Regions from separate parts of the Blautia acetica genome, predicted to be linked through region 1. Evidence: predicted binding sites of a transcription regulator. Region 1 holds the regulator's gene; each other region holds the start of a gene.
What was found. The regulator NrdR, encoded in region 1, represses ribonucleotide reductase genes. The targets are predictions, from matches to a motif close to CACAANATNTTGTG.

Region 1 (3,286 bases):
ATACAGCGCCTGAATCAGGTTCATGCCTCCCTCATAAATGGTCAAATCTTCATCCTCTGCAAGCTGAGCCGACTGAGTGGAATTGATTCTGGGATACATATCTATGGAACCGCTCTTTAATCCAGTTACAATGGCATTGCTGTCTCCGGCAATTTTAAAGGTTACCTTGTCCAGATAAGCCTGGTGCTCGCTGTCCCAGTAATCTGTAAATTTCTCTATTACAATATTTTCCTGAGGAGAGCGTGATACATACCGGAACGGACCTGTTCCCACCGGATTTTTGTCCAAATCCGCTGCATGTTGCGGAACAATCGCCACTGTCAGATAAGCCAAAAATTCTGTATCCGGCTCTTTTAATGTAATGGCAACCGTCTGTGCATCCGGTATTTCTACCTTCTCCACATTAGAAAACGCCGCTACCAGCGGAGTTGTTCCCTCACTGATACCGGCGCAGCGTTCAATCGAATATTTTACATCTTCTGCGGTCACTGTAGTTCCGTCGTGAAATTTCACATTCTGTCTCAAAGCAAAGGTATACACCTTTCCGTCTTCTGAAATTTCATGGGACTGCGCAACTGCGTCTGTGTAATTTCCCTGTTCATCAGGTTTTACCAAACCTTCATAAATGTTGAATAGGACTTCTTTCGTTCCTGCCGCTACCGATTTGTGTGGGTCAAGACTATCCTCCAAATCCTGAGGAATCCCTACTACTATAGAACCGCCCATAGTCGGTTCTCCCTGTGTTTCCTGAGAACTGCTGTCTTTTTGAGATTCTTTGTTCCCATCCTTTTCGTCCTGGCAGCCGCCAAGTACAATAGTAAGGGTCATCACCAAAAGCAACATGAGTATTCTTTTTACTTTTTTCATGACTATCTCCTTTTTACATATCAGTTCTCTCATTATGTAATTGTCAAGGTTATTTTATACATGGTAAGGGGAAAATGCAAGTATCTTTTGGGGTACACAGAGAATTTGCTTTTCTGCCAGACAAGCTGTTTCAAATTGGGAGAACAATAAGCAAAATGTTAAAAGTCCGCAAATGCTGGGACATCCCAGTATTTACGGACTTTTGCACAAAATTCTATTTCATCATTTTTTTCAGTTCATCCATAAAGGTGTCAATATCCTTAAACTCCCTGTACACAGACGCAAAACGAACATAAGCCACCGCATCCAATTCTTTGAGTTTGTCCATAACAATTTCCCCAATCAGTGTGCTTGGAACTTCTTTTTCCTCTTTGTTGAAAATCTCTGTCTCAATTTCGTCCATAAGATTTTCAATGGTTTTGACGGAAATGGGTCTCTTATAGCAGGCCCGCATAATGCCGTCCTGTATTTTCATACGGTCATACTGCTCTCTGCTCTGGTCTTTCTTGATAACCGTAAGCGGAATGGTTTCAATCTTTTCATAAGTAGTGAAACGCTTTCCACATTCATCACACTGACGCCGTCTGCGGATGGAATTATTATCCGGCACAGGCCTGGAATCAATGACTCTTGTATTCTCCTGATTGCAAAACGGACACTTCATAACAAAGCCCTCCTGTCTTTTGTATATCCCCGGCAGTGACTAAGCAAGAAGTGCATCTGCCAGCGTTTCCATATTCTGAACATCTGCTTCCTTCATAACAGATTTCACCGAAACAACCGGCTCACAGATTTCCATATCCTTCATCTCTTCCAAATAAGCTCTCATCAGTTTACCAGCCATAGGCGCCCAGGAACCGTTTTCCACGATTCCCACTTTTCTCTTTCTGTAAGTTTTCACCTTCAGATGGTACAGGAAATCTTCCATGGCAGGGAAAAGTGCACCGTCATAAGTCGGTGCCATAACCACCAGCTTGTCATAACGGAATGCGCAGGAAACAGCTTCTGACATATCATCTCTTGATAAATCAAACAGTCTTACTGCCTTTTCCCCCTTATCGGTCAGGATTTCAGCCATTTTTTCTGCTGCCTTTGCCGTATTTCCGTGAATAGAAGCATACGCAATGACAACACCGTCTTCTTCCGGTTCATAGCTGCTCCAAGTCAGATATTTGTCAATATAAAATCCCAGATTTTCTTTTAAAATCGGTCCGTGCAGCGGGCAGATAGTCTGAATATCCAAAGTTGCCGCTTTCTTTAATAAGTTCTGTACCTGCACACCGTATTTTCCTACAATATTGATAAAATATCTTCTGGCTTCGTCTGTCCAGTCCTCTTCTTCGTCCAATGCGCCAAACTTTCCAAAGCCGTCTGCAGAGAAAAGAATCTTTTCGGACTGCTCATATTCCACCATAACTTCCGGCCAGTGTACCATAGGCGCCATAAAGAACTGCAGGGTATGGCTTCCCAGACTTAACGTATCGCCTTCTTTTACCACTACTTTTCTCTCAGAAAAATCAAAATCAAAGAACTGCGGCAGCATAGAGAAAATTTTTGCATTTCCTACCAGCTTCATTTCCGGATACTTTTCTGCCAGACGCTGAATGTTGGAAGCGTGATCCGGCTCCAGGTGGGAAATCACAAGATAGTCCACACTGCGTCCGTCCAAAGCCTTGTCCAGATTCTCCAGCCACGGGTCTGTAGCTCTTTTATCTACGGTATCCATAACTGCTACTTTTTCATCTAAAATTACATAAGAGTTATAAGAAACTCCTTTCGGAACCTTATACTGGCTTTCAAATAAATCAATGGTCTTGTCGTTTACGCCAATAAATACAACTGAATCAGAAATTTTCATATCATACATGGGTTTGAATTCCTCCTTGGCTATAATATATCCGTATCATATCTATTATATATGGGAAATCAAAATTTTTCTACCGCTTTTCTTGTTTTTTTTGCCATTCACCCTTTAAAATATCCATAAAAAGCATATCGTGATACATTCCATTGATATAATAAGCCTCCCGCAGTCTTCCGCAGTGGGAAAATCCTGCTTTTTCGTAACACTTTATGGCCCGGGTATTAAAGCTGTACACCCGAAGAGACAGACTGTGTAAATTCAGCACATCAAACGCATATTCCTGCAAAAGTTCCAGTACTTCACGTCCGTATCCTTTTCCGCGGCTCTCCTCTTCTCCCAGAAACAGCCCAATCTCCGCACATCTTCTCCTCCAGTTGATATTCTGAATCCCACAGTTTCCCAAAAGCCGGTTGGAACTCTGCTCTACAATAGCAAACTGATACTGGTCTCTCTCCTGGGAAATCCAGGCCCGCTCCCCTTCCAGCGTCATCATAAGGTCTGTATTGCCTACATTGTCTGTCACATCACGCCGGTTCAGCCACTCGGTATACTGTT
Region 2 (3,286 bases), on a different contig from region 1:
GCCTGGTCTATATGCCTTTGGCGCACTGCACAGGCCCGGACACTGAAACGCTGGTCCGTCTGATGGGCGCTCTGATAGTAATAATAGGTGTCTACGGACAATTCCGGCGCCACTCTTGGCAGCATACTTCCCTTTTTTTCTTCCATAAAAAATTTCTTCATCACCGGGTCTACGCCTGCTGTGGTGCCAGCCAGAATACTGGTGCTGCTGGTAGGCGCCGCTGCCAGCAGATACCCATTCCGAATCCCGCAAAAGGCAACTTTTTCCGCCAGTTGTTTCCAGAATCGGGACGAGTACCCTCTTTTTGCAAAATAGGCCCCGGTTTGCCAGTCACTGCCGGAAAAATATGGGTATGCCCCTTTCTCTTCTGCCAGACGGGCACTGGCCTTTATGGCAAAATAATTGATTCTTTCAAAAATTTCATCTGCAAAGTGCAGATGCTCTTCACTTTCCCAGAGAATTCTCCGCTTTGCCAGCATGTGATGATAACCGCTGACGCCCAGCCCGATTCCCCGGTAATTCTGATTGGTAATCTGTGCATAGGGCAGAGGATAAAAATTCAAATCAATGACGTTGTCCAAGGCTCGCACCGCTGTTTCCACCAGATCCTCCATATACGCATCATCTTCCACCGGAATCTTACCAAGGGAGAGGCTGGCCAGATTGCACACCACAAAATCCCCCGGCTTTGCAGTTGTCACCACCACAGTTTCTCCTTCCTTCGTCTGAATTTCTCTGGAAACAGAAGAAACAGGAGACAGATTCTGAGCAATTTCCGTGCACAGGTTGGAACAGTAGATTACCCCTTTATGACTGTTAGGATTGGCCCGATTTACGGTATCTCTGTTAAACGCAAAAGGAGTTCCCGTCTCTGCCGCAGATTTTAATATCAAACGGATAATGTCTTTCAGTACCACAGTTCTTTTACAAATCCGCTCATCCTGCACACATTCTTCATACCTCTGTTCCCACTCTTCCCCGTAAAAATCCTCCAGATGCCAGCCTTTGGCCTGAAAAATTTCGTGCGGACACATCAGACACCAGTCCTGGCTCATGTCTTCTTTTGCCTTTTTCCAGAATAAATCCGGATAGCAGACCGCCGGAAAAATATCGTGGGCTTTCATTCTCTCGTCTCCGTTGTTGGTTCGTATCTGAAGAAATTCCGGCAAATCCCGGTGCCAGGCGTCCAGATACACAGCCGCAGCTCCCTGGCGCATGCCAAGCTGGTCCACGGCTACAGCAGTGTCATTAACCAGACGCAGCCAGCGAATCACGCCACCTGCCGCCCCCTGAAAGCCCCGGATACTGCTGCCGCTGGCTCTCACTTTCCCGAAATACAGCCCCATGCCTCCGCCAAACTTGCTGACCTGGGCAAAATTGTCCAGGCTTCTGTAAATGCCTTCCAGACTGTCGGGAACGGTATCGATAAAGCAGCTGGAAAGCTGGTGATAAGGCTTTCTGGCATTGGACAGAGTCGGAGTTGCCATAGTAACTTCCTGCAAACTCAGCATATCGTAAAATTTCCGCACCCATTCCATGCGCCCCGGCCCTTTTTCGGTTTCCCTCTTTTCCTTCATGGCCAGGTGAAGGGCAATGCCCAGATACATTTCCTGGGGCGTTTCCAGAGCAATATGTTCCCCGGTACGAATCACATAGCGTTTCAGCAGAAGTTCCAGACCGGAGAAATTGAAAATCTTGTCCCGTTCCGGCCGCAGCATGGATTCTGCCTGTCTGAGTTCCTCTTTGGAATAATGTTCCAGAATATAAGCGCCATACAGCCCTTGTTTGGTGAGATATTGTATCTTTTCGTAAAAGTTGTGAATCTTTCTGCTTTTCATTTCTATTTTCAGTTCTTCCTGAAACTGGAAATTCAAAAGTCTTGCCCCTATAAATTCCCACTTCGGCGCAATCTCCTCCGTCAGCTCCACAGCGCTTCGGATAAGAAGCTCCAGTTTTTCTTTCTCACTCTTATGTTCTCTGCCAAGATGCTCAAAACGCTCTGTCAGTTTTTCTAATGCGTATTCTTTTTGAGGAAATTCCCGCTCTATCTCCCGCAGTATGCGCTGAAAATTTTCCCCATAGGGAAGTACTGCTTTTTTATTTTTATTATTCATGTTTTCATTCTCCCTTATATACTACATATAGTATTTTCCCCATCATATCATACTTTATATATTAATACTAGAGTTTTTTAGTTAAGTATTTTCACAAAAAAAGAAGCCTTGCGTCCGCATTTTTTTCTTTACGATGGGATAAAAATTGTGTAAAGTAAAGGGGAAAAACAATGTTTTATACCATCAGGAGGATTTTTCATGTCACAGACAAGAGCATCTATTTTTGAATCTGACGGCATCCCCGCATTTTCCAAAACCCTGCCGCTGGCCTTACAGCATGTGGTGGCAATGATTGTGGGCTGTGTCACTCCGGCTATTCTGATTTCTGACGTTGCCGGATTAAATGAACGGGACAGAGTCATTCTCGTACAGGCCGCTTTATTTGTATCTGCTATCAGTACCCTGCTGCAGCTTTTTCCTGTTTTTAATGGAAAGAAGTTTCAGCTGGGTTCCAGACTTCCCGTTATTATGGGTATCAGCTTTGCCTATGTGCCCAGTATGCAGGCGATCGCCGAATCTTATGATGTGGGAACGATTTTGGGCGCTCAGGTTATCGGCGGTATTGTTGCCATTCTTGTAGGCTTTACTATCCGCAAAATCCGTGTGCTGTTTCCGCCTATTGTTACAGGAACCGTAGTTTTTACGATTGGCTTGTCCCTGTATCCTACCGCTGTAAAATACATGGCCGGCGGCGCCTCCAGTCCGGAATACGGTTCCTGGAAAAACTGGCTGGTGGCTTTCTTTACTCTGGCTGTTGTGGTAGGATTGAACCATTTTGCAAAAGGCACTCTGAAACTGGCTTCCATTCTCATCGGTATCATCGCCGGTTATGCGGCGGCTGCCTGTTTCGGACTGGTGGATTTTTCCGATGTTTCTTCCGCTGGTTTTTTCCAGCTTCCGAAGCCTCTGCACTTTGGTCTTCACTTTGAGCCTTCTGCCTGCGTGGCTATCGGCATTCTGTTTGGTATTAATTCCATACAGGCCATCGGTGATTTTTCTGCCACCACGGTAGGCAGTATGAACCGGGAACCAAAGACAAAGGAACTCCAGGGCGGTATTTTAATGTACGGTATCAGCAACATTGCCGGCGCGCTCTTTGGCGGACTTCCAACAGCCACCTTCAGTCAGAATGTGGGCATTGTCACAACGACAAAGGTCATCAACCGCTGTGT
Region 3 (3,286 bases), on a different contig from region 1:
TTGAAGATAAAAGGTTTTATTCCAATGTAGCCCGTCTGGTTATGCCTATGGCGATTCAGAATCTGATTAACGTAGGTGTAACCTCTACGGATGTCATTATGCTTGGAAAGGTAGGGGAGACAGCGCTTTCCGGCGTTTCCCTGGCAAATCAGGTGTATTTTATCCTTTCCCTTTTATTTTTCGGACTGACTTCCGGGGCTTGTGTGCTGACGGCACAATATTGGGGAAAGAAGGATACCAGAACCATTGAAAAGGTTATGGGTATGTCTTTTCGGATTTCCCTTTTGGCTGCTGCAGTCTTTACTTTGGCAGCACTGGTGTTTCCGGCTCTTTTAATGCGGATTTTTACCACAGACCAGGCTGTCATTGAGGCAGGGGTCAGCTATCTGCGGATTGTGGCATTTTCCTATATGCTGTCTGCATTTACCAATGTGTATCTGAATATTATCCGCAGTGTGGAGAAGGTGGTTATCGCTACCGTTGTGTACGGTACGTCTCTGCTGGCTAATATTATTTTTAATGCAATTTTTATTTTCGGACTTTTGGGAGTCCCGGCAATGGGAGCAGCAGGCGCAGCGCTGGGAACGCTGCTTGCAAGAACCATAGAAGTGCTGATTGTGGTTTTTTATGCAGTGAAGATGAACGATGTGGTGAAAATTCGCTGGCGGGATTTCTTTGTAAAAGACAAAGCCCTGGGAAAAGATTTCTTTACCTATGCCTTTCCGGTGCTTTTAAACGAACTGGCATGGGGCGCGGGTATGGCGGCTATTTCCGCTATTGTGGGACATCTGGGCAGTTCTGCTGTGGCAGCTCACTCCGTGGCGCAGGTATGCAGACAGCTTTCTATGGTGATTGGCTTTGGTATTTCCAGCGCAGCGGCTATTATGATTGGAAAGGCCATCGGAGAGAAGAAAGAGGAACTGGCCAGAGAGTACGGAAGGCGCTTTGTAAAGATTGCTGTTTTATGCGGTATCGGCGGGGGACTTCTGATACTGGGCATTTCGCCTCTGGTTAAAAGCCTGCTGAATCTCACCCCTCTGGCCAAAAGCTATCTGACGGCTATGATGCTGATTATGTCCTATTATGTGGTGGGGCAGTCTGTGAATACCACGATGATTGTGGGGATTTTCCGGGCAGGAGGGGACACCCGGTTCGGGTTGATTCTGGACGTGAGCGTGATGTGGCTTTGCTCTATCCTGGGCTCTGCAGTGGGGGCTTTTGTTCTGGGGATTCCCATGCCCTGGGTTTATATTCTGCTGTGCAGCGATGAGATTATCAAGATACCGTTTTCGGTGTACCGCTATAAAACGTATAAGTGGCTGCGAAACGTTACCAGATAAACGAAATATTACAGGAGAAAATAGAAAGTACCCCTTGACAAAAATGAAATTGTGCACTTTCAATAATGTTGTGCCGAAAACCGGTTTCCATAAAACGAAAAGAGGGAAAAAATCAGGAAAAGAAAAACTTTTTTTGTCAGGTGACATTTTGTCGAAGTATGTTGAATACGGGGATAATAGAGGAAAGTGGAGAATATTAGTACAGAATTGTGCAATATTCCCACTTTCTTTCCTGTGTGAAAAGTGATATACTGTGGAATACAAAATGTTGTGAAATGAAAAGTGAAAAATATTATACTATACCAGATATAGTGTTTTAAAGTGTATGAGGTGAAAGTGATGATGTATGTAGTTAAGAAAGATGGTACGAAAGAGGATTTTGATGTTCAGAAAATCGTGAGGGCAGTGAACAAATCCGCATCCAGAATTATGTATAATTTCAAAGAGGATGAGGTGAAATTTATCTGCCGCTATGCCCAGGAAAAGGCGGATTCTCTGGATAAAGAAGAGATTTCCATTCAGGATATGCACAATATTGTGGAGGGGGCTCTGGAAGAAGTCAATCCATCTGTTGCAAAGAGCTACAGAGATTATCGCAATTATAAGCATGACTTTATTCATATGATGGATGAGGTGTATACCAAGAGCCAGTCCATCCGCTACATTGGGGACAAGAGCAATGCCAATACGGACAGCGCCCTGGTGGCTACCAAGCGCAGCCTGATTTTCAATGAACTGAATAAAGAACTGTATCGGAAGTTCTTTATGAACCGCAACGAACTGCAGGCCTGCAAGGACGGGTATATTTATATTCACGACCAGTCTGCCCGTCTGGATACCATGAACTGCTGTCTCTTTGACGTGGCTAATGTGTTAAGAGGCGGCTTTGAAATGGGAAATGTGTGGTACAATGAGCCGAAGACCCTGGATACGGCTTTTGACGTTATGGGAGATATTGTGCTCAGTACGGCAGCCCAGCAGTACGGCGGCTTTACCGTGCCGGAAGTGGACAAGATTCTGGCCCCTTATGCGGAAAAAAGCTACGAAAAATATAAGGAAGAATTTCTTGCTTATGTAGCCCCGGACTGGGAACTGGCAGAGGAGAGAGCCGAGCAGTATGCTGTGGATAAGGTAAAGAGAGACTTCGACCAGGGCTGGCAGGGAATAGAGTATAAGCTGAATACGGTGGGATCTTCCAGAGGAGATTATCCTTTTGTTACCGTGACTCTGGGACTGGGTATGAAGAAATTTGAGAAAATGTGCAGCATTTCTCTTCTGGAGGTTCACAAGGGCGGACAGGGAAGAGAAGGTCATAAAAAACCGGTGCTGTTTCCAAAGATTGTGTTCCTCTATGATGAGAATCTTCATGGAGAGGGCAGAGAAGGGGAGGATGTGTTTGAGGCAGGAATTTCCTGTTCTGCCAAAACCATGTATCCGGACTGGCTTTCTTTAAGCGGCAAGGGCTATATTTCCAGTATGTATAAAAGATACGGAAAGGTTATCAGTCCTATGGGCTGCAGAGCCTTTTTAAGCCCCTGGTACGAAAGAGGCGGCATGACTCCGGCAGATGATAAGGACGTTCCTGTATTTGTGGGACGGTTTAACGTGGGCGCAGTCAGCCTCCATCTTCCCATGATTCTGGCAAAGGCCAGAGCCGAGAATAAGGATTTCTACGAGGTGCTGGATTTTTATCTGGAAATGATTCGTCACCTGCATATTCGTACTTACGATTATCTGGGTGAGATGAAGGCGTCCACAAATCCGCTGGCTTACTGTGAGGGCGGTTTTTACGGCGGCAACTTAAAACCTTCGGATAAGATTAAACCGCTTTTAAAACCGATGACTGCTTCTTTTGGTATTACGGCATTAAATGAACTGCAGGAGTTGTACAACGGTAAATCCATTCGCGAGGACGGCAAGTTTGCCTTGGAAGTACTGCAGTATAT

Region 2: WBS51_RS02700 (ribonucleoside-diphosphate reductase subunit alpha) is a predicted target of NrdR. The motif match lies at 2,134-2,147, and genes of this name have one in related genera.
Region 3: nrdD (anaerobic ribonucleoside-triphosphate reductase) is a predicted target of NrdR. The motif match lies at 1,641-1,654, and genes of this name have one in related genera.

The regions. Positions count from the first base shown of each region.
Region 1 is NZ_JBBEWO010000008.1:91,027-94,312, reverse strand. It holds gene WBS51_RS07525 (ABC transporter substrate-binding protein) at 1-867, opposite strand, end outside; gene nrdR (transcriptional regulator NrdR) at 1,082-1,531, opposite strand; gene WBS51_RS07515 (FprA family A-type flavoprotein) at 1,571-2,734, opposite strand; gene WBS51_RS07510 (GNAT family N-acetyltransferase) at 2,805-3,286, opposite strand, start outside.
Region 2 is NZ_JBBEWO010000003.1:29,512-32,797, forward strand. It holds gene WBS51_RS02700 (ribonucleoside-diphosphate reductase subunit alpha) at 1-2,114, opposite strand, end outside; gene WBS51_RS02705 (uracil-xanthine permease family protein) at 2,313-3,286, shown strand, end outside.
Region 3 is NZ_JBBEWO010000005.1:34,926-38,211, reverse strand. It holds gene WBS51_RS04780 (MATE family efflux transporter) at 1-1,340, shown strand, start outside; gene nrdD (anaerobic ribonucleoside-triphosphate reductase) at 1,680-3,286, shown strand, end outside.